2 linked regions of the Variovorax paradoxus genome follow. The protein of the gene in region 1 interacts with the protein of each later gene in a pairwise test. Links are inferred from orthologs where the notes say so. Each region holds a gene or a part of one and is shown on either strand. Other genes may lie near its edges. The genes, in order: glmS and QFZ42_RS00540.

Region 1 (10,625 bases):
AGGTTCGGCGACACGCATCACGTAGGCATGGATGGCTGCACGCGCTTCTTCCGCCGGTGGCTTGGCGACGTTGAAGCCGCGCAGCAACGCCAGCGCCTCCTGCTGCCGCTGGCGGCGCTCGGCGTCGGCCATTCGCGGATCGAACACCGATTGCGCGACCTGCCGCCGCACCAGGTCGCGCTGCTGCGGCGCCAGCCGGCCATAGAAATCTTCCAGCCGATCGAGGAACTTCTCGTAGCGTTTCTCCTGGACGTGGGTGGCGCTGCGGTCGAGCCATTCCTTGCGGTACTCGGCATTGTTCTTTGCGTACTTGCGCTCGAGCTGCTGTAGCTGCGCGTCGGTGAGGCTCAGCGCCAGCTCGGTGCCGGCCGGCTCCGCGTGTTCGACCGCCGCCAGCAGGCGCTCGCGGATCTGGTCCGCCATGCGGCAGGCCTCGGCCGCGGTCACGTCGCTCGGCGCGAGGGCCTGCGCTTCCTGCAGCACGCCGAGCACCCGGGGCAGCTCGTTCTGCCGGTGCCAACTCAGCAGGTGCGCGAGTTCGTCGCGCACCTTGGGCGTTTGCGAGTCGTCGAAGTCGAGGTAGGCGTCGAGCCACCAATAGCTCAGTTCGGGAAGGTTGTTGTAGGCCAGCTTGACCGTGCTGCATGCGGCGAGCGCGGCGGCCACCAGCAGCACACCGATAATCCGCGCCAACTTGGCGCAACGCATTCGGGTAGAAAGAGGCATGAATCAGATTCCGCAAGACAACCAGGGACCGGTCGACGTGGTCATCATGGCGGCCGGCAAGGGCACGCGCATGAAAAGCAGGCTGCCCAAAGTGTTGCATCGTTTGGCCGGGCGTGCACTGCTCGCGCACGTGACCGACACCGCCGCGCGCATCGGCGCCCGCCATGTGGTGGTGGTCACCGGCCATGGCGCGGCCGAGGTCGAGGCGGCGATGTCCGCCGGCAACGCCATCGGCGGCGCGCTGCAGTTTGCGCGCCAGGAGCCGCAGCTCGGTACCGGCCATGCGGTGCAGCAGGCGGTTCCGCTGTTGCCCGACGACGGCACGGTGCTGGTGCTGTCGGGCGATGTGCCGTTGATCGGCGAGGAAACGCTGCGCGCGCTGATTGCCGCGAGCGCCGGCCAGCGCCTCGCGCTGCTGACCATCGAGTTCGACGACCCGGCGGGTTATGGCCGCATCGTCCGCGCCGCAGGGCAGGAGGGCGCCGGTGAAGTCACGGCCATCGTCGAGCAGAAAGACGCCACCGAGGCGCAGCGCGAAATCCGCGAAATCTACAGCGGCATGATGGCCGTGCCCGCCAACCTGCTCAAGGGCTGGCTCGCCCGGCTGGACAACCGCAACGCGCAGGGCGAGTACTACCTGACCGACATCGTCAAGCTGGCCGCCGCCGACGGCGTGCCGGTGGTGGCGCATGTCACGGCCGATGCCCTGCAGGTGGCCGGCGTCAACAGCCCCGCGCAACTGGCGGCGCTCGAGCGTGCGTGGCAATCGAGGCAGGCCGATGCGCTGATGGCGCAAGGCGTGCGGCTCGCCGATCCGGCGCGGTTCGATTTGCGCGGCACGCTGGCCTGCGAGGCCGACGTCGAGATCGACGTCAACTGCGTCTTCGAAGGCTCGGTGTTCCTCGGCGAAGGCGTGCGCATCGGCGCCAACTGCGTGATTGCCAATGCGCGCATCGAAGCGGGCGCGGTGATTCACCCCTTCACTCACATCGAGGGCGAGAAGGCCGGCGTGACCGTCGGCGAAAAGTCGCTCATCGGTCCCTTCGCGCGGCTGCGGCCCGGTGCGCAACTGGGCGCCGAGGTGCACATCGGCAATTTCGTCGAGGTCAAGAACTCGACCCTGGCCGACGGCGCCAAGGCCAACCACCTGGCCTACCTGGGCGATGCCAGCGTGGGTCAGCGTGTCAATTACGGCGCGGGCAGCATCACCGCCAATTACGACGGCGCGAACAAGCACCGCACCGTCATCGAGGACGACGTGCACGTGGGCAGCAACTGCGTGCTCGTGGCGCCGATCACCATCGGCGCGGGTGGCACCATCGGAGGCGGATCGACCGTGAACAAGTCGACCGAGCCTGGCGCGCTGACCGTGGCGCGGAGCAAGGCGGTGAGCTTTCCCAACTGGAAGCGGCCGCAGAAAAAACCCAGGGCCTGAGACCGCTTCGCGGTTTCATCCCAGCGGCACGCCGGGCTCGAACTTGGCGCGTTTCAGGCTGAAGAAGGCCTTGACGTTGCGCACGTTCGCGTCGGCATTGAAAAGCCGCTGCGCGAGGGCGCCATAGCCCGGCATGTCGCGCGCAGCCACCACCAGCACGAAGTCCGGGCCCGGCGAGACGCGCCAGCATTGCTGCACGGCGTCGTCGGCGATCACGCGGGCTTCGAAGGCATCGAGCGCCGCCGCGTCTTGCCGGTCGAGCGAGATTTCGACCACCGCCTGCAAGCCGTGGCCCAGCACCGTGGCCAGCCGGTCGGGCGAGAGCAGCGCCACCTGGCGTTCGATGAGCCCCTCCTGCCGCAGGCGCTGTACGCGACGCAGGCAGGTGGGTGGCGAAATTCCCGCGTCGGCAGCCAGCCGCTGATTGGTTTGCGAGGCATCGCGCTGGAGCGCATCGAGCAGGCGGAGATCTATTGCATCCAGGGAGATTGGTTCCATATATGGGGGAATTATGGAATAAAAATCCAAATCCCCCGTGCGGTGAAATAAAAAATCGTAATGTCGTAGATTTCGAATGCATATTTCCCCGGGGCCTGCCTACCATCAGCCTTCCCTCTTCACCAAAGGCAGCTCACCATGTGTGGCATCGTCGGCGCAGCATCCCATCGCAATATCGTTCCAGTCCTGGTTCAAGGCCTGCAGCGGCTCGAATACCGCGGGTATGACTCCTGCGGTGTCGCGGTTCATGCGGGCGGCCTCACCCGTGCGCGCACCACGTCCCGCGTGGCGGACCTTGTCGCGCAGGTGCGCGAAGACCATGTCGAAGGTCTGACCGGCATTGCCCACACCCGTTGGGCCACGCACGGCGCGCCCGCGGTGCACAACGCGCACCCGCACTTCAGCCACGGCCCCGGCGCCGATGCGCAAGGCGCGCGGCCCGGGCGCATCGCGCTGGTGCACAACGGCATCATCGAAAACCACGAGCCTTTGCGCGCGGCCCTCGAAGCCAAGGGCTACGTGTTCGAGAGCCAGACCGACACCGAGGTCATCGCCCACCTTGTCGACAGCCTCTACAACGGCGACCTGTTCGAAGCCGTGAAGGCCGCCGTGCTGCAGTTGCACGGTGCCTACGCCATTGCCGTGATCTCTCGCGATGAGCCGCAGCGAGTGGTCGGCGCACGCGCCGGCTCGCCGCTGATCCTCGGCGTGGGCAAGGAGGGCGGCGAGAACTTTCTTGCGAGCGATGCCATGGCGCTGGCCGGCGTGACCGACCAGATCGTCTACCTCGAAGAAGGCGACGTGGTCGACGTGCAGCCCGGCAAGTACTGGATCGTCGACCGCAGCCACAAGCCAGCGCAGCGCCAGGTGCGCACCGTGCAGGCGCACAGCGGCGCGGCCGAGCTCGGCCCTTACCGCCACTACATGCAGAAAGAAATTTTCGAGCAGCCGCGCGCCATTGGCGACACGCTCGAAGGCGTGGCCGGCATCGTGCCCGAGCTGTTCGACGGCATCGGGCAGGACGGCGCCACCGGCGCCAGCGCGCACCGCGTGTTCAAGGACATCGACAAGATCCTCATCCTCGCCTGCGGCACCAGCTACTACAGCGGCTGCACCGCCAAGTACTGGCTCGAGGGCATCGCGAAGATATCGACGCAGGTCGAGATCGCAAGCGAATACCGTTATCGCGATTCGGTGCCCGACCCGAAGACGCTCGTCGTCACCATCAGCCAGTCGGGCGAAACCGCCGACACGCTGGCCGCGCTCAAGCATGCACGCTTGCTCGGCATGGAACAGACGCTGACCATCTGCAACGTGGCCACCAGCGCGATGGTGCGCGAATGCAAGCTCGCCTACATCACGCGCGCCGGTGTGGAAATTGGCGTGGCATCGACCAAGGCCTTCACCACGCAGCTGGCCGGGCTGTTCCTGCTGACGCTCGCCATCGCCCAGAGCAAGGGCCGCCTGAGCGAGGCCGACGAGGCGCGCTACCTGAAGGAGATGCGCCACCTGCCCGTGGCGCTGCAATCGGTGCTCGCGCTCGAGCCGCAGATCATCGGCTGGGCCGAAGACTTCGCGCGCAAGGACAACGCGCTGTTCCTCGGCCGCGGGCTGCACTATCCGATTGCGCTTGAAGGCGCACTCAAGCTCAAGGAAGTGACATACATCCACGCCGAGGCCTACGCCGCCGGCGAACTCAAGCACGGGCCGCTCGCGCTGGTCACCAGCGAGATGCCCGTGGTGGCCGTGGCGCCGAACGACACCCTGCTCGAAAAGCTCAAGAGCAACCTGCAGGAAGTGCGCGCGCGCGGCGGCGTGCTCTACGTGCTGGCCGACGGCGACACCAAGATCAAGGGCAGCGAGGGCCTGCACGTGATCCGCATGCCCGAGCACTACGGTGCGCTGTCACCAATCCTGCACGTGGTTCCGCTGCAATTGCTGGCGTACCACACGGCGTGTGCGCGCGGGACCGATGTGGACAAGCCGCGCAATCTTGCGAAGAGCGTGACGGTGGAGTGAGGCGGGGCTGCGGCCCTTGTTTACGGTTCCGGAATTTGCCGAAGTTCGTGCGGAAATCGTCGAACGCTAGGGTCGAGACACTCATAGTCGCCATATGACCGTGCTGGATTGAAAATCCGTCTACCCTCCCAGTCGTCATGGCGGCTCGCGGCCCATGACCGGACATTCGCCCAGTCCACTGTAGTGCACGAAGGCAATCGGACGTTCGGCCCGCCTCGATCATTTCCTTGCTCAAACTGGCGCATGGATTAGCTTCTCGCCACGCTCCTAAACGCCGCAGAAAGTGCGTCCACGGCATCCCGCGGTCGACCCTCCCGGACCCTGGAGTGCAGCAGAACAGGCAAGCGTGGCAAGTCGGGTAGACCTAGTTTGGGGCCCACGTCGACGCAGCCCAAGGGCAGCATGCGCGGCGCTAACGCCGCGACCCCCAGTCCGGCCGTCACCGCCGCCGCAACGGCTGCGACGCCGCCCCCCACAAAAACCTCAGTCCACGGGATGCCAGCCGCATCCAGGAGCTGCCCCGCCAGCGCGCGCACCCCGCAGGGCTCTGCCATCGTGGCCAGCGGCAATGGCTCACCCCCGCGGTGCTGCCAGCCCGCCGCTGCGAACCAACCGAAGCGCTCCTCTGTCAGAACCTCCCCGTCGGTCCGTCCGGCATGCAGCCGGACGATGACTGCATCGAGTTCCCGTCGGTAGAAGCTCTGGAGCAGATCGCCCGACGAGCCGATCCGGATATCGATCAGCAGCTGCGAGTCTTGCGCGTTCATACGGGCGATCAGCGCGGGCAATTCCGGTCCCGCCACGTGGTCGCTGATGCCGATGGTCAGACGCTGACGGGCGCTCGCAAAGGCCACCAGCGCGCGATCGTGGACCGCCAGGAGTTCTCGGGCATGTCCAAGGAACGCGGCACCCCGCGCCGACAGCTCCACGTGCCGGGGTGTTCGCTCCAGAAGCCGGCAGCCCAACCTGTCTTCAAGACGTTTCAGTTTTTGGCTGATTCCTGCCTGCGTGGTCTGCATGACTTCGGCAGCGCGCGTGAAGCTGCCCAATTCGGTGATGCGAACGAAAGCCTGAACAGCGTCGAGATCCAGAGGGCGGTAGATCATTACGAAAGATTGTTATTGAGATAAGTATCAATAGCAAATCAAAATACATAACATCCGTTGTTCCAACATGACCCGGAGTAGCGATGCCGATCATTCACATCTCGATGCGCGCGGGAAAGCCAGAGGCTTACCGGCAGGCGATCTTCGACAGCCTCTATCGCGCCTTGCGTGACGCGTTGAACGTGCCGCATGACGATCAGTTCATGACGATCACCGAGCACGACGCCGCCAACTTCCGATATGGAGAGGCCTTTGGAGTCGCGCGCAGCGACGATCTCCTCTACATCCAAATCACGGTTTTCAACACGCGCACCGCTCAGCAGAAGAAGGCACTGTTCCAGCGCATCGCGCAGTTGCTGGCCGACAATCCAGGGATACGCCCGGAGGACGTGTTCGTGACCATTGCTGATGCGCCCAAAGAGAACTGGTCCGTCGGGCAGGGGTTGGCGCAATTTGCCTGAGGAACGGCTGCTTTCGGGCGGGAGCGATGTCTGTAACGGGCCCGGCCCGCTCCCCACATTCCACTCGCTCTCAAGCAGACGGCTGGGCCGGCAAAGGACTTGTAGTCGAAGCTCGACTGGACATCGAGAAGAAAAAAACGCGGAACTTGGAACCCTCGGTGCTGTTCAGCTTTCGCAGCTCCAACCCGGGTTCATTCATTCGGGCGAAGAAGCCGGCTCCCGCGAACGCGGAGGTCGTCCGACTCGGCGGTTCTTCAGCATCCCGCTAGGGCAAAGTGTCGCGGTGGGCAAAGATGCTTGCCATTTCCGCCGCGTTTTCGGTTCCCCATGTGCACAGCGGGATGATCGCGTCGGCGAGGCTGCGACCGAGCGGGGTCAGCGCATAGTCCACACGCGGTGGCACTTCCTTGTAATCGGTCCGCGCCAGCACGCGATTCGCCTCCAGATCCTTCAATTGCTGGATCAGCACCTTGTCGCTGACGCCTTGGACCAAGCGCTTGAGCTCACCGTAGCGCTTCGGGCCGTCGCGCAGGAAAAACAGGACCAGTGGTTTCCACCTCCCGGAGATGATGCGGAGCGTGGCGTTAAGCCCGCAGCCGGTATCGCAGATTTCAGAGGAGGGTGTCGTCATTCTTGGTGCTTACCTAAAAGTGCATACTTGTCGTTAGGTTATCAGAACTCCATACTTGTTCTCAAGCAGTTCACTGCCTCCGAACAACTCCCAACCATGGATTCATGACATGACCAGACTGAATGGAAAGACCGCCGTGATCACCGGCGGCGCGACCGGCATCGGCCTCGCCGCGGCAAAGCGCTTCATCGAGGAAGGCGCTTTCGTCTTCATCTTCGGCCGCCGGCAGGAAGCGCTCGACGCCGCTGTGGCCGACCTCGGGCCCAGTGCCCGTGCGGTGAAGGGCTCGGTCTCCGATCCGTCCGACCTGGACCGTCTCTACGCGGCGGTAAAGGCCGAGCGCGGAACCCTCGACATCGTCTTCGCCAATGCCGGGGCGGGAAGCCCGCTTCCACTCGGCAAGATCACCGCCCAGCACATCGACGAAACCTTCGACACCAATGTGAAGGGGACGATCTTCACGGTTCAGCAGGCGCTGCCGCTGATGGGCCAGGGCGCATCGATCATCCTGACCGGATCGAGCGCCGGCACCACGGGTGCTCCGGCAATGAGCGCCTACAGCGCGAGCAAGGCGGCAGTGCGCAATCTCGCGCGGTCCTGGGCAGAGGACCTGAAGGGCACCGGCATCCGCGTCAACGTGCTGTCACCGGGGGCGACGGCGACCGAGCTCGCGAAGGCAGCGCTAGGGGAGGAGGGCCAGAAGGTTTACGCCTCGATGACTCCGCTTCAGCGCATGGCTGATCCGGCAGAGATTGGGTCGGCGGCTGCCTTTCTCGCGTCGTCGGACAGCAGCTTCATGACGGCCAGCGAGCTCGCCGTCGACGGCGGACTGGCGCAACTCTGACAAACCGAAGCAGAGATATGACCTACGCAATTATCGGCTTCGGCAAGCTCGGCCAGGCTCTGGCCAAGGCGTTTGCCCGCAAAGGCATCGAAGTATCCGTTGCGACCACACGCGACCCGGAAAGCTTTGCATCCGCCGCCGCCGCGATCGGACCCACGATCCTTCCAAAAAAACTGGTGGAAGCCGTCAAGGCGGACATCGTCTTTTTGGCTGTTCGTTTCGAGTCGCACCCGGACGTCGCGAAGGCGCTGTCGACCTGGAAGGGAAAGACCATCATCGATGTGACCAATGCCTACGGCGTGTCGCCAGAGGAACTGGGAGGACAACCTTCTTCCCAGGTTGTCGCGCAGGCCTTCACCGGTGCACGACTGGTCAAGGGATTCAACCATTTGATCGCTGCGGTCCTTGACCAGGATCCGAACGTACATGGTGGCAGAAGAGTCGTGTTCCTCGCGAGCGACGACGATGGCGCCGCAGTTGAGATCGGTGCGCTTGCGGAAAATCTCGGTTTCTCGCCGGTCAAACTTGGCGGGCTTTCGGATGGTGGACTGCTTGTGCAGGCGCGCGGAAATAGCTGGGGCCAACTGATCTTCAAGGACTTGGTCAAGTTCGAGGGATGAATCGTGATCGCGAATTTCGATGCGATCCTGCCTCGTGGACAAAGGGCAACCACAGTTTGACTCTGTAGCTCCCTGGCGATAGAAGTCGCGAGGTAACGGTTGTGCAACGAGAGCTCGGGCTCTGCAGGTATGGCCTACCGCCAAGGCTTGCTCGCGCGCCAGCGCTGAACTGCACACGTGAGGCTGCTGCTGCGGGCGTCTTCAACCCGTCCGCTGCGAAAGCCCCTGACATATGCACGACCGCATGATCTGCTTTTAGCAACGCGCACAACCGCAGCCTGCTTTGTGCAAGACCCTCATTGCAGCACCAGCGAGAAGGGCACGCGGCCTAAACTTTTGGACATCCAAAGGCCCGACCTCAGCCCATCATGACGCACCCCGCCGCATTGCCACGCATCCGTTTTGCCACGCTTTCATGGGTGGCAATGAACAACCCTGACGTGGTTTCCGAAGGGTCGACGCCATGAGCTCCTCGATCGTCGAGCACCTCGGGCGCGCTGGCCGCCTGCATCGCATATTTGTCGACGGCGAGTGGGTCATGCCCCAAGCGCAAGCCCGCAGCGCCGTCGTCGACCCGTCGACCGAGGAGCCTGTCGCGGAGATCGCACTGGGCAGTGCAAGCGATGTCGCAACAGCCGTGGTCGCGGCGCGGCGCGCATTCGCCGCCTGGTCCGTGAGTTCCGCTCAGAGCCGGGCTTTGCTTCTCGATCGCATCCACGCGCTGATCCTCGAGCGCGCCGAACTCTTCGCTCAGGCGATCTCGCTGGAGATGGGCGCTGCCATCGACTTTGCGCGCCGCACGCAGGTGCCATCCGCGGCGGAGCACATCCGCGTGGCCCGAGATAACGCGCGCAGCTATGCGTTCGTCACCCATCGGGGCGACATGGCCATCGTGCGCGAGGCCATCGGCGTGTGCGGGCTGATCACGCCGTGGAACTGGCCGCTCTACCAGATCACGGCCAAGGTCGGCGCCGCGCTGGCTGCGGGCTGCACGGTCATCCTGAAGCCCAGCGAGCTGTCGCCCCTGAGCGCCTTGCTCTTCGCCGAAGTGATGCACGACGCCGGCGTTCCTCCAGGTGTGTTCAACCTGGTGAATGGCAGCGGGCCGGAGGTCGGCGCTGCCTTGGCGGAGCATCCGGACGTGGACATGATCTCGTTCACCGGATCGACCCGGGCCGGCGTCCTGGTGGCCCAGGCGGCGGCCACGACGGTGAAGCGCGTGGCCCAGGAGCTCGGCGGGAAATCGCCCAACGTGATCCTGCCGGACGCGGACCTCGCACGTGCCGTACCGGGCGGCGTGGCAGCGGCTTTCCGCAACGTCGGCCAATCGTGCAGCGCGCCGACTCGGATGATCGTGCCCCGCGCTCGCCTTCAGGAGGTCGAACAGCTCGCGCTCGAAGCGGCATCCAGCATCGTCGTCGGCGATCCGCGGTCGCAGCAGACCACGCACGGCCCGGTGGCGAATCGCGCGCAGTTCAATAGGGTGCAGGAAATGATCGGCATCGGCATCGCCGAAGGCGCGCGGCTGCTTTGTGGCGGCCCCGGGCGGCCGGAAGCCTTGAGCCGCGGCTTCTATTGCCGACCGACCATCTTCACCGCGGTGCATTCTCGGATGCAGATCGCGCAGGAAGAAATCTTCGGGCCGGTGCTCGCGATCATTCCCTACGACAGCGTGGACGAGGCGGTGGAGATCGCCAACGACACCGTCTACGGCCTGGGCGCCCATGTGCAAGGCACGGACCTTGGCACCGCTCGCGCCGTTGCGGCGCGCATCCGCTCCGGGCAGGTGCACATCAACTACCCCGCCTGGAATCCCAACGCGCCGTTCGGTGGCTACAAGCGCTCGGGCAATGGCCGCGAATATGGCATCGAAGGTCTTGAGGAGTACCTGGAAACCAAGACGATTCTTGGCTTTCACGAGGCCTCGATGCCCGATTCGGCAGTTCAATCATCGCGCAATGCGCAGGAACAATCATGACCGTGGCCCTCGTGCTGCATCGCGCCGACGGCGCACCCGTTTCAACTTCCTTCCGCAGGGCGCCATTCGGCAAGGACGATCCTTTTGCGCGGCATCGCGAGATCGCGTGGGAAGGGCCGGGCGCAATGAGCGCGGGCCGGACCAGCTTCATCGGAGAGCTCGAAGTCGCAAGCTATCCCCACATCGAAACCATCGTGGTCGTCGAGGGAGAGCTGACCCTGACAGCGGCCGGGGCGACCCCGCTGGTGGTCGGCCCGCAGGCGGGTGCCGTCATCGGATGCGGCACCTCGCTTCATATCCAGGCCAG
Region 2 (10,616 bases), 4.1 Mb from region 1 along the record:
GTGGCCGTGCGCGTGGCCATGATCGTGGCCGTGACCATGGTCGTGTCCATGCCCGTAATGGTGAGCCGACCCGAGCAGCCGCGCGCAGACCAGGTTGACCACCAGTCCGAGCACGGCCACCGCCACGGCTTCGCGGTAGTGAATGGCCGAAGGCGAGAGAAGCCGTTCGATGGAACCCACCACCATCCAGGCCGCCACGCCCAGCAGCATCAGCGCGCTCGCGAAGCCGCCCAGCACTTCGATCTTCCAGGTGCCGAAGGCAAAGCGCGGATCGTGCGCATAGCGCCGCGCCGCCGCATAGGCAAAGGCGCTCAGGCCGATGGCCAGCGCATGCGAGCTCATGTGCCAACCGTCGGCCAGGAGCGCCATGGAGTTGAACCACCAGCCGGCGCCGATCTCGACCACCATCGCGGCGAGGGTGATCCACATCACGAGGCGGGTGCTGCGCTCGGCCGATTCGTTGCCGGCGCCGAAGTGATGGTCGTGCTGCCAGGCACTCAGGTCATGGGTGTGCATGGGTTTCAGATTCCGAAAAGGTCTTGTCCATCCGAGCGGCTCGAAGGCGGCGTCACGCCCAGGTGGCGATAGGCCGCCAGCGTGGCGATGCGCCCGCGCGGGGTGCGCTGCAGGTAGCCCTGCTGAATGAGGTAGGGCTCGATCACGTCTTCGATGGTGCCCGGCTCCTCGCCGATACTGGCCGCCACGTTGTCCAGGCCCACCGGGCCGCCGTCGAAGCGGTGGATCACGGCTTCGAGCAGCTTGCGGTCCATCAGGTCGAAGCCCTGCGGATCCACGTCGAGCATCGCGAGCGCCTTGTGCGCAATGTCTTCGGTGATGCGGCCGTTGCCCTTCACCTCGGCGTAGTCGCGCACGCGGCGCAGCAGGCGGTTGGCGATGCGGGGCGTGCCGCGCGAACGGCGCGCAATCTCGAAACCGCCGGCTTCGTCGGTTTCCACCTTCAGCAGGCCGGCGCTGCGCCGCACGATGAGCGCCAGTTCCTCGGGCGTGTAGAACTCCAGCCGCGCGACGATGCCGAAGCGGTCGCGCAGCGGGTTGGTCAGCATGCCGGCGCGGGTGGTGGCGCCCACCAGCGTGAAGGGCTGCAGGTCGAGCTTGATGCTGCGCGCCGCGGGCCCCTCGCCGATCATGATGTCGATCTGGTAGTCCTCCAGCGCGGGATAGAGGATTTCCTCGACCACCGGGCTCAGCCGATGGATCTCGTCGATGAAGAGCACATCGTTGGGCTCGAGGTTGGTCAGCAGGGCCGCCAGGTCCTTGGGCTTCTCGAGCACCGGGCCGGAGGTCTGGCGCAGGTTCACGCCCAGTTCGGCCGCGATGATGTGCGACAGCGTGGTCTTTCCAAGGCCGGGCGGCCCGAACAGCAGCACGTGGTCGAGCGCTTCCTTGCGCTTGCGCGCCGCGCCGATGAAGATTTCGAGCTGCTCGCGCACCTTGGCCTGGCCGACGTATTCGTCGAGCAGCTTGGGGCGCAACGCACGCTCGATCGCCTCTTCATGGGGCGAAGCGGGGGCGGCGGACACCACGCGGGGGGGAGCGGGCGCGAAATCGTCGGTCTGAATGGTCATGGGAGAGGGTTTTGCGTTTGTGAGTTTAGTGCCTGCTCACTGGCAGAATGCTTCGGCCATATAACAAACGAGGGGAAGCCAAGGGTGTCGATCTACGAACTGAAACCTCGGTTCCAGGGGCTGCTGCGGCCGCTCGTCGGGCGCCTGCACGCCGTGGGCATCACCGCCAACCAGGTCACGCTGGCCGCGTGCCTGGTGTCGGTGGCACTCGGGCTCTGGCTTTTCTTCGCGGCTCCGTCGCTCGCGGCTTTCGCGCTCATTCCGGCCTGGATGTTCATTCGCATGGCGTTCAACGCCATCGACGGCATGCTGGCGCGCGAGCACGGGCAGCAAAGCAAGCTCGGCGCCTTCCTCAATGAACTGACCGATGTGGTGTCCGATGCCGCGCTGTACCTGCCGTTTGCGCTGGTGCAGCCGTTCAGCCCGTTCTGGGTCGGCACGGTGATCGTGCTCGCGGGCCTGAGCGAATTCGCGGGCGCACTCGGCCCCACGGTCGGGGCCTCGCGCCGCTACGACGGGCCGCTCGGCAAGAGCGACCGCGCCTTCGTGTTCGGCGCGCTCGGCCTCTACGTGGCACTGGGGTGGCCGCTGCCGGGCTGGACGGCCTGGCTGATGCCTCTTCTCGCCGTGCTGGTGGCCTGGACGGTGGTCAACCGCATCCGCCGCGCACTGGCCGAAGCCGTGTGAACCCATCCACGAACAACGAACAACGAACAACGAACAAAGAAATAACGACAGGGATTCGATGACCGACACAATCACCCACCAGCGCACTCCGCAAGAGCGCCAGTTCCGCACGCACGACGGCGAATCGCTGTTCTACCGGCACTGGCCGGCCACGGGGGCCACGCGCCGCGGCGCGATCGTGCTGTTCCACCGCGGCCACGAGCACGGCGCGCGCATGGCGCACCTGGTCGACGAACTCGACCTGCCCGACTTCGACTTCTTCGCCTGGGACGCGCGCGGCCACGGCCGCTCGCCGGGCCAGCGCGGCTACAGCCCGAGCTTTGCCACGTCGGTGCGCGACGTGCAGACCTTCGTGCAGCACATCGGCAGCGCGCACGGCGTGGCGGAGCACGACATCCACGTCATCGCGCAGAGCGTGGGGGCCGTGCTGGTCTCCACCTGGGCGCACGACTACGCGCCCAAGGTGCGCGGGCTCACGCTGGCCTCGCCGGCGTTCAAGGTCAAGCTCTACGTGCCGTTTGCGCGCGCGGGGCTCGGGCTCATGCACAAGCTGCGCGGCCTGTTCTTCGTCAACAGCTATGTGAAGGCGAAGTTCCTCACGCATGACCCCGAGCGCATTGCGAGCTACGAAAGCGATCCGCTGATCTCGCGGCCCATCGCGGTGAACATCCTGCTGGGCCTCTACGAAGCGGCCGACCGCGTGGTGGCCGATGCCAACGCGATCACGCTGCCGGTGCAGTTGCTGATCTCGGGCGCCGACTGGGTGGTGCACCACAAGCCGCAGCACCAGTTCTTCGAACGGCTGGGCAGCGCCATCAAGACCAAGCTGGAGCTGCCGGGCTTTTTCCACGACACGTTGGGCGAGAAGGACCGGGCGCCGGCGGTGCGGTCGATTCGCGACTTCATCCTGCAGCTGTTCGACCAGCCGCCGGTACCGGTCGACCTGCGCGCCGCGCACCTGAGCGGCAACACCGCCGATGAGTCGCGTGCGCTGGCCGAGCCCCTGGCGCCGCTCTCGCCGCGCGGCGCCTACTGGGCCTTGACGCGCGGCAGCCTGCGCGTCGGCGGCAAGCTGTCGAGCGGCGTGAAGCTGGGACACGACACCGGCTTCGATTCGGGCAGCACGCTCGACTACGTCTACCGCAACGAGCCGCAGGGCAAGGGTGCGCTCGGCCGGTCCATCGACAAGACCTACCTGAACTCGATCGGCTGGCGCGGCATCCGGCAGCGCAAGATCCATGTCGAGGAGCTGATCCGCATCGCCATGGAGCGCCTGGCCGAGATGCACCGCGAGGTGCGCGTGATGGACATCGCGGCCGGCCATGGCCGCTATGTGCTCGACGCGGTGGCTGCGAGCCCGGTCAAGGCCAGCTCGATCCTGCTGCGCGACTACAGCGGCATCAACGTGCGCGACGGCCGCGCGCTGATCGCCGAGAAGGGCCTGGAAGAGGTCGCCCAGTTCGTGCAGGCCGACGCCTTCGACCGCATCAGCCTGGCCAGCGTGACGCCGCGGCCCACACTGGCCGTAGTGTCGGGCCTGTACGAGCTCTTCCCCGACAACGAGATGGTGCAGCGTTCGCTCGCAGGCGTGGGCGACGCGGTCGAAGACCGCGGCTACCTGGTCTACACCGGCCAGCCCTGGCATCCGCAACTCGAGATGATTGCGCGCGCGCTCACCAGCCACCGCCAGGGCGAAGCCTGGGTGATGCGCCGCCGCACGCAGGCCGAGATGGACCAGCTGGTGGAGGAGGCGGGCTTCCGCAAGATCGACCAGCGCGTCGACGAATGGGGCATCTTCACCGTCTCGCTCGCGGTGAGGGTCGGGTGACCGGCAGGCTCGGCGCCCTATGAAACACTGGCTGGCACAGCGTCCATGGAAGCGGGCCGCCGCATGGCTGGTGTTCCTGGGGCCGTTGTTCTACGCGACCTACGGGCTCGCCAACTGGTGGGCCACCACGCTCGCGCAAGTGCCCTCGATGGCTTTCGCGTGGGAGCGGCAGGTGCCGTTCTGGGCCTGGACGATCTTTCCGTACTGGACCATCAATGTCTTCTACGCGCTCTCGCTCTTTCTCGCGCGCAGCAAGCACACGCTCGACCGGCATGCGCTGCGGCTCGTGAGCGCCACGCTCGTCGCCTGCGCCTGCTTCGTCGTCTGGCCGCTGCATTTCAGCTTCGGGCAGCCGGCGGTCGAGGGCGCGCCGGCGTTCTTGTTCAACGCGCTGCGCGGCTTCGACCAGCCCTACAACCAGGCACCTTCGCTGCATATCGCGCTGGCGGTGATCCTGTGGGACTGGTACCGCCAGTTCCTGCGCGCGCTGTGGGCGAAGCTGGTGCTGCATGTGTGGGCGTTCGCCATCTGCGCCTCGGTGCTCACGACCTGGCAGCACCACTTCATCGACATTCCGACCGGGGCGCTGCTCGGAATCTTCTGCGTCTGGCTGTGGCCGCTGGAGCGCACGGTGTCGATGCCGGGCGCCTGGCAATGCACGCGCGATGCGCAGCGCTGGAAGCTCGCCAGCTTCTACGCCGCCGGTGCGGCCGTGTTTCTTGCGGCGGCTTTGTACGGCGGCGGCATGTGGCTGTGGCTCGCTTGGCCCGCGGCCTCGCTGGCGCTGGTGGCGCTGGTGGCGCTCAACTACATCGGCTTCGGTGCGCGCGGCTTCCAGATGAACACTCAAGGCCGCATGGGCTGGGCGGCGCGCTGGCTGTTTGCGCCCTATCGACTCGGCGCGGCCCTCAATGCCTGGCTCTGGACGCGCAGGCTGCCGGCGTCGGTCGAAGTGGTGCCGGGCCTGCGCCTCGGACGCCTGCCGACCCAGGCCGAATGGATCGCCGCCGGACGGCCACGGATCGTGAGCCTGTGCGCCGAGTTGCAGACGCCCGCGGGCGTGCCGCACGCGCGCTGCGTGCCGATCCTCGACCTGACCGTGCCGCCGACCGTGCGGTTGCAACGCGCGGCCGCCGTCATCGAAGGACAGCGCCTCGATGCCGCCGGCGCGCCGGTGTGGGTGTGCTGCGCGCTGGGCTTCTCGCGCAGCGCCGCGGCGACCATCGCGTGGCTGGGGCGCTACGGCGCATCGGGCGGCCTCGCGCAAGCCGAAGACACGGTGCGCCTTGCGCGCCCGCAGATCGTGCTGCGACCCGCGTGGCGGATTTCACTCGAGCCGCTGGGCACCGCCGCTGCCGGAGTGCCGCCCCATGACTGACAACGAACGCGCCACCTGTGCGGCGCTGGCCGGGCTGCTTCGCGCCGCGGCGGTGCTGGCGGCCTGGGGCTTCGCGCTCATGTGCATTGCGGCGCTGGTGCTCGCGCTCACGGTGCGATCGCTCTCGGTCACGGCCGCCATGAGTTTTGGCGCAGTGGTGGTGCTGGGCACGCTCGAGCGCTATTTCGCATTCAGGCTGCAGCTCGACCAGGCGCTGTTCGACGATCTGGCGCGCGGCGCCATCCCGTCGCTGAATGCGCTCGACACCGCGCTCGACCGGCTCGGCCTGCGCAATGCACCGGCAACGAAAGCAGCCCGGCCGCTCGACGACCGCGTGCAGGGCACCCGCCAGCTCATGCAGCGCCATGCCGTCGTGATCGCCTGCCAGAGCGCCATGTTTCTCCTTGCCTTGATGACCCAGGACCTCACGTGACCGAAGAAGAAGATCAAAATAACAGGGAAACCGGCCGGCCCGAAAGTACGGTGCTGCGCCGCGCGCTTGCCGTCGTCGCGGGCAAGCTGATCATCGGCGCAGCCGGCCTCCTGACCGGCGTGCGCGCCATCTGGAGCGGCACCACGCCCAAGGCCGAGCAGACGCTGTACTTCGCCAATCACACGAGCCACGGCGACTTCGTGCTGCTGTGGGCCACGCTGCCGCCCGATCTGCGCGCGCTGACGCGGCCGGTGGCCGGGCAGGACTACTGGATGGCCTCCAAGATGCGCCAGTTCATCGGCGCCGACGTGTTCAACGCGCTGATGATCCGGCGCGACGGCTCGGGCCAGGGTGGGAACCCGGTCGACCAGATGAAGGAGGCGCTGGAGGGCGGCGATTCGCTCATCATGTTCCCCGAGGGCACCCGCAATACGGGCGACGAGATCCTTCTGCCGCTCAAGAGCGGCCTCTATCACCTCGCGCGCGCCTGCCCCAACGTGCGGCTGGTGCCGGTGTGGATCGAGAACCTGAAGCGCGTGCTGCCCAAGGGCACCTTGGTGCCGATTCCGCTCGCCTGCACGGTTCGCTTCGGCGCGCCGATCACGCTGGCCGAAGGCGAAGACAAGAGCAGCTTTCTTGCGCGCGCACGCGCCGCCATGCTCGACCTGCGCCCCGAATACGACCGGGTGCCAGAACAAGAAAAAGCAACGACGACGCCATGAACATCTCGCCCTCCACCCAGACCACGCTGCAATTGTTCGGTGGCGTCGCCGGCGTGCTGATTCTTGCCTCGGCCATCGGCGCAGCGCTCAAATGGCGCGTGGCGCAAGGCCAGCCCCATTCGGTGATCGACAACCTCAACGCGCGCGTCAATGCGTGGTGGGTGATGGTGGCGGTGATCGGCCTTGCCTTCGCCTTCGGCAAGGGCGGCGTGATCGTGCTGTTCTATTTGATCTCGTTCTACGCGCTGCGCGAGTTCATCAGCCTGGCCTACACGCGGCGCGGCGACCATCATGCGATTGCGGCGGCGTTCTACATCGGGCTGCCGGTGCAGTATTTCCTGGTGTGGATCGATTGGTACGGGCTCTATTCGATCTTCATTCCGGTCTACGCCTTTCTCGTGCTGCCCATACTCGCGGCCGTGGGCGGCGACACGCAGCGCTTCCTGGAACGCACTTCGAAGATCCAGTGGGGCCTGATGATCTGCGTGTTCTGCATCAGCCACGTGCCCGCGCTGCTCACGCTGCAGATCCCCGGCTTCGAAGGCCGCAACCTGCTGCTGATCGCTTTTCTGGTGATCGTGGTGCAGGGCAGCGACGTGCTGCAGTACGTCTGGGGCAAGCTCTTCGGCAAGCGCAAGGTGGCGCCCGAACTCTCGCCCTCCAAGACCTGGGAAGGCCTGGTCGGCGGCGTGGCGAGCGCCACCGCACTGGGCGCGGCGCTCTACTGGGCAACACCGTTCAATCCCTGGCAGGCGGCGCTGATGGCGCTCACCATTTGCCTCATGGGCTTCTTCGGCGGACTCGTGATGTCGGCCATCAAGCGCGACCGCGGCGTGAAGGATTGGGGTTCGATGATCGAAGGCCACGGCGGCATGCTCGACCGGCTCGACTCGGTGATCTTCGCGGCGCCGATCTACTTTCACGCGCTGCGCTACTGGTGGGTGCCGTGAGCACGGCGCGCACAAGCGCAACAAAAGCGGCGGCGGCCGAGCGCGTGCCGCATGACACGCCCGTCGATTGCACCACCGCCGCCGCGTGGGAGCGTTGGCTGAAGCGCCATCACGCCGACGCGGCCGGCGTGTGGCTGCGAATGGCCAAGAAGAGCAGCGGCATTGCATCGGTCAACCACGCCGAGGCGCTCGAGGTTGCGCTGTGCTACGGCTGGATCGACGGGCAGCGCAAGGCGGAAGACGACAAGCACTTCCTGCAGCGCTTCACCCCTCGCACGCCGCGCAGCACCTGGTCGAAGATCAACCGCGACAAGACATTGAGGCTGATCGAAGAAGGCCACATGCAGCCAGCCGGCCTGGCCGAAGTCGAGCGTGCTCGCACCGACGGCCGCTGGGAGGCGGCCTACGATGCCCAAAGCATCGCCACCGTGCCGCCCGACCTGCAGGCCGCGCTCGACGCGAATTCCAAGGCCGCCGTCTTCTTCGCCAAGCTCGACTCGCGCAACCGCTACGCGGTGCTGTTCCGAACGCAGGGTGCGAAGAAGGCCGAGACCCGGGCGCGGCGTATTGCGCAGTTCGTGGAAATGCTGGCCAAGGGCGAGAAGATCCACCCCTGAGACGACTGCCACGCCTAAACCTTCTGCAACGCGTGGATGCCCGGCTTGAAGGGCCCCATCGCGACCCCAAGCTCCCACAGCGCGAGCGCCCCAGGATGCAGTACGTAGCCTCTCAGTTTGGCCACGCCGCGTTTGCGTATTTGGCGATTCAGCCGGGAGGAGAAGGATGTGATCCTCGCGAAATCCCATGCCTCGACAGGACCGTCCTCGGGGAACGTGGCGGACCAGGTCTGCGCTCGCAACAGGGTGTTGTGGTTCGTGTGTGAATTGTCCAGCCGCACCTTGTCGATGACCGGCGCATGCAGGTGCAACTGCACCATGCCCCACCCGCTGGCGCTGTACCTGAAGGCGGCGCCACCGCAGGCCTGCGGATTCAGCGCAATGTGGCGCGGCACGAAAGCCGGACCGGCCCCTCGCACGTAAAGGCTCAGAAGAACCGCTTGGCACGGCGGCTCACCAGGAGGCCGTTGGAACCGCGCCAGCACCTCGGCGGCGGAACGAAAGCGTTTCAGCGGTTGCTCGAAAGCCGAGTAATGCTCGTAGACGTCGCAGCTGTCTTCGGCGAACAGCCATGAGAGCACGTCTTCGTGATCTTCAGGTGTTGCGTAGAAATCGCAGTTCGGCATGGCTTGCCATCATTTCGCCAGCGCCTTCAGCGCCAGCTTGATCCCCTCGCTCACCGTCGCATCCTTCGGCAACGCCTTGAGCGCCAACGCGGCTTCCTTGTCGCTGTAGCCCAGTGCGACCAGCGCCTGCAGGATGTCGGCCTGCGCGTCCGAAGCTGCATGCGCGGGCAGGCCGATGTCGGCGCCCAGCTTGCCCTTAAGTTCCAGCAACAGCCGCTCGGCGGTCTTCTTGCCGATGCCGGGAATCTTCACGAGCCGGCCGAGCTCCTGCGTGGTGATGGCCTGCGACAGTTCGCCCACGCTCATGCCCGAAAGCAGGCCAAGCGCCGTGCGCGGCCCCACGCCGGTGATCTTGATGAGTTGCCGAAAAGCCGCACGCTCCTCGGCGGTGCCGAAACCGTAGAGAATCTGCGCGTCCTCGCGCACCACGAAGTGCGTGAGCAGCGAAACGCGCTCTCCGGTGCCGGGCAGGTTGTAGAACGTGCTCATCGGCACATCGACCTCGTAGCCGACGCCGTTGCAGTCCACCACCACTTGCGGTGGGTTGCGTTCGGCCAATACGCCGGTGAGTTTGCCTATCATGGGTGCCCTTTTTCCTTGAAATGTCCGGCGTGATTCTGCGACACACCTTTGCTCCCCCCAACAACTCGCGCCTCGGCCACCTGTGCGGACCGCTGGATGCGCACCTGCGCCGCATCGAAGAGGCCCTGGGCGTGAAGATCGCGCACCGCCACGAGCAATTCAAGGTCGATGGTCCCAAGGCCTCCGCGCAGCGGGCGATGGACGTGCTGCAGGCGCTGTACGAAATTGCCCAGCGGCCGATCGACCCAGCCGTGGTGCAGCTCACGCTCGCGGGCGACGGCTCCATGATCGACGGCGACGAGGATGCGGCCATGCTCGTCACCCGCCGCGCCGACCTGCGCGCGCGCACGCCCACGCAGGCGCTGTATCTGGACAACATCGCCAAGCACGACATCACCTTCGGCATCGGCCCGGCCGGCACCGGCAAGACGTACCTGGCGGTGGCTTGCGCGGTCGATGCGCTGGAGCGCGCGGCGGTGCAGCGCATCGTGCTCACGCGACCGGCAGTGGAAGCCGGCGAGCGGCTCGGCTTTCTGCCGGGCGACCTGACGCAGAAGGTCGACCCGTACCTGCGTCCGCTGTACGACGCGCTCTACGATCTCATGGGCTACGAGAAGGTGCAAAAGGCCTTCGAGCGCAACGCGCTCGAAATTGCACCGCTGGCCTTCATGCGCGGGCGCACGCTGAACAACGCCTTCGTGATCCTCGACGAGGCGCAGAACACCACGGTCGAGCAGATGAAGATGTTTCTTACGCGCATCGGCTTCGGCGCCAAGGCGGTGGTGACGGGCGACGTGAGCCAGATCGATTTGCCCAAGCAGCAGCTGAGCGGGCTGATCGACGCCGAGCGCGTGCTGAGGCGCGTGAGCGGCATCGCGATCACGCACTTCACCAGTGCCGACGTGGTGCGGCATCCGCTGGTCGCCAAGATCGTCGACGCCTACGACGGTCAGCGCAAGCGCGCGGGTTCGCACTGACATGGCACTGGCCCAGCTTTCGCTTTCGCTGCAGTTCGCGCCGCGCTTCAAGGGCATCGAGCGGCACCGCGCCGCGTTGCCGCGCCATAGCGTCGCGCGCTGGATCCGCCATGCGCTCGATGTGGACGGCGAGGTCACCGTGCGCATCGTCGACGCCGAGGAAGGGCAGCGCCTGAACCGCGAATTCCGCGGCAAGGACTATGCGACGAACGTGCTGACCTTCGACTATG

What was found.
Region 2: the proteins of glmS (region 1) and QFZ42_RS00540 interact in binary tests that used the Escherichia coli proteins (3 or more experiments, as listed by UniProt). The link is inferred for Variovorax paradoxus from one-to-one orthologs.

Annotation. Positions count from the first base shown.
Region 1 is NZ_JAUSXG010000001.1:4,227,620-4,238,244, reverse strand. The notes cover bases 2,249-5,237. They hold glmS (glutamine--fructose-6-phosphate transaminase (isomerizing)), read left to right. Parts: upstream 2,249-2,797; coding sequence 2,798-4,678; downstream 4,679-5,237. Other genes in these bases: QFZ42_RS20340 (LysR family transcriptional regulator), read right to left, coding at 4,927-5,237; QFZ42_RS20350 (Lrp/AsnC family transcriptional regulator), read right to left, coding at 2,249-2,659. Also shown: QFZ42_RS20360 (DUF6279 family lipoprotein), read right to left, coding at 1-726; bifunctional UDP-N-acetylglucosamine diphosphorylase/glucosamine-1-phosphate N-acetyltransferase GlmU, read left to right, coding at 725-2,161; more of QFZ42_RS20350, read right to left, coding at 2,177-2,248; more of QFZ42_RS20340, read right to left, coding at 5,238-5,784; QFZ42_RS20335 (tautomerase family protein), read left to right, coding at 5,868-6,245; QFZ42_RS20330 (winged helix-turn-helix transcriptional regulator), read right to left, coding at 6,511-6,876; QFZ42_RS20325 (SDR family NAD(P)-dependent oxidoreductase), read left to right, coding at 6,986-7,720; QFZ42_RS20320 (NADPH-dependent F420 reductase), read left to right, coding at 7,738-8,340; QFZ42_RS20315 (aldehyde dehydrogenase family protein), read left to right, coding at 8,804-10,318; QFZ42_RS20310 (cupin domain-containing protein), read left to right, coding at 10,315-10,625. UniProt on the Escherichia coli protein: Catalyzes the first step in hexosamine metabolism, converting fructose-6P into glucosamine-6P using glutamine as a nitrogen source.
Region 2 is NZ_JAUSXG010000001.1:106,789-117,404, reverse strand. Bases 3,320-6,299 are described here. They hold QFZ42_RS00540 (phosphatase PAP2/dual specificity phosphatase family protein), read left to right. Parts: upstream 3,320-4,120; coding sequence 4,121-5,479; downstream 5,480-6,299. Other genes in these bases: QFZ42_RS00530 (lysophospholipid acyltransferase family protein), read left to right, coding at 5,963-6,299; QFZ42_RS00535 (hypothetical protein), read left to right, coding at 5,472-5,912; QFZ42_RS00545 (bifunctional alpha/beta hydrolase/class I SAM-dependent methyltransferase), read left to right, coding at 3,320-4,101. Also shown: CDF family Co(II)/Ni(II) efflux transporter DmeF, read right to left, coding at 1-516; Holliday junction branch migration DNA helicase RuvB, read right to left, coding at 522-1,586; QFZ42_RS00550 (CDP-alcohol phosphatidyltransferase family protein), read left to right, coding at 1,671-2,273; more of QFZ42_RS00545, read left to right, coding at 2,332-3,319; more of QFZ42_RS00530, read left to right, coding at 6,300-6,634; QFZ42_RS00525 (phosphatidate cytidylyltransferase), read left to right, coding at 6,631-7,584; QFZ42_RS00520 (YdeI/OmpD-associated family protein), read left to right, coding at 7,572-8,201; QFZ42_RS00515 (hypothetical protein), read right to left, coding at 8,216-8,827; Holliday junction branch migration protein RuvA, read right to left, coding at 8,837-9,409; QFZ42_RS00505 (PhoH family protein), read left to right, coding at 9,430-10,386; rRNA maturation RNase YbeY, read left to right, coding at 10,388-10,616.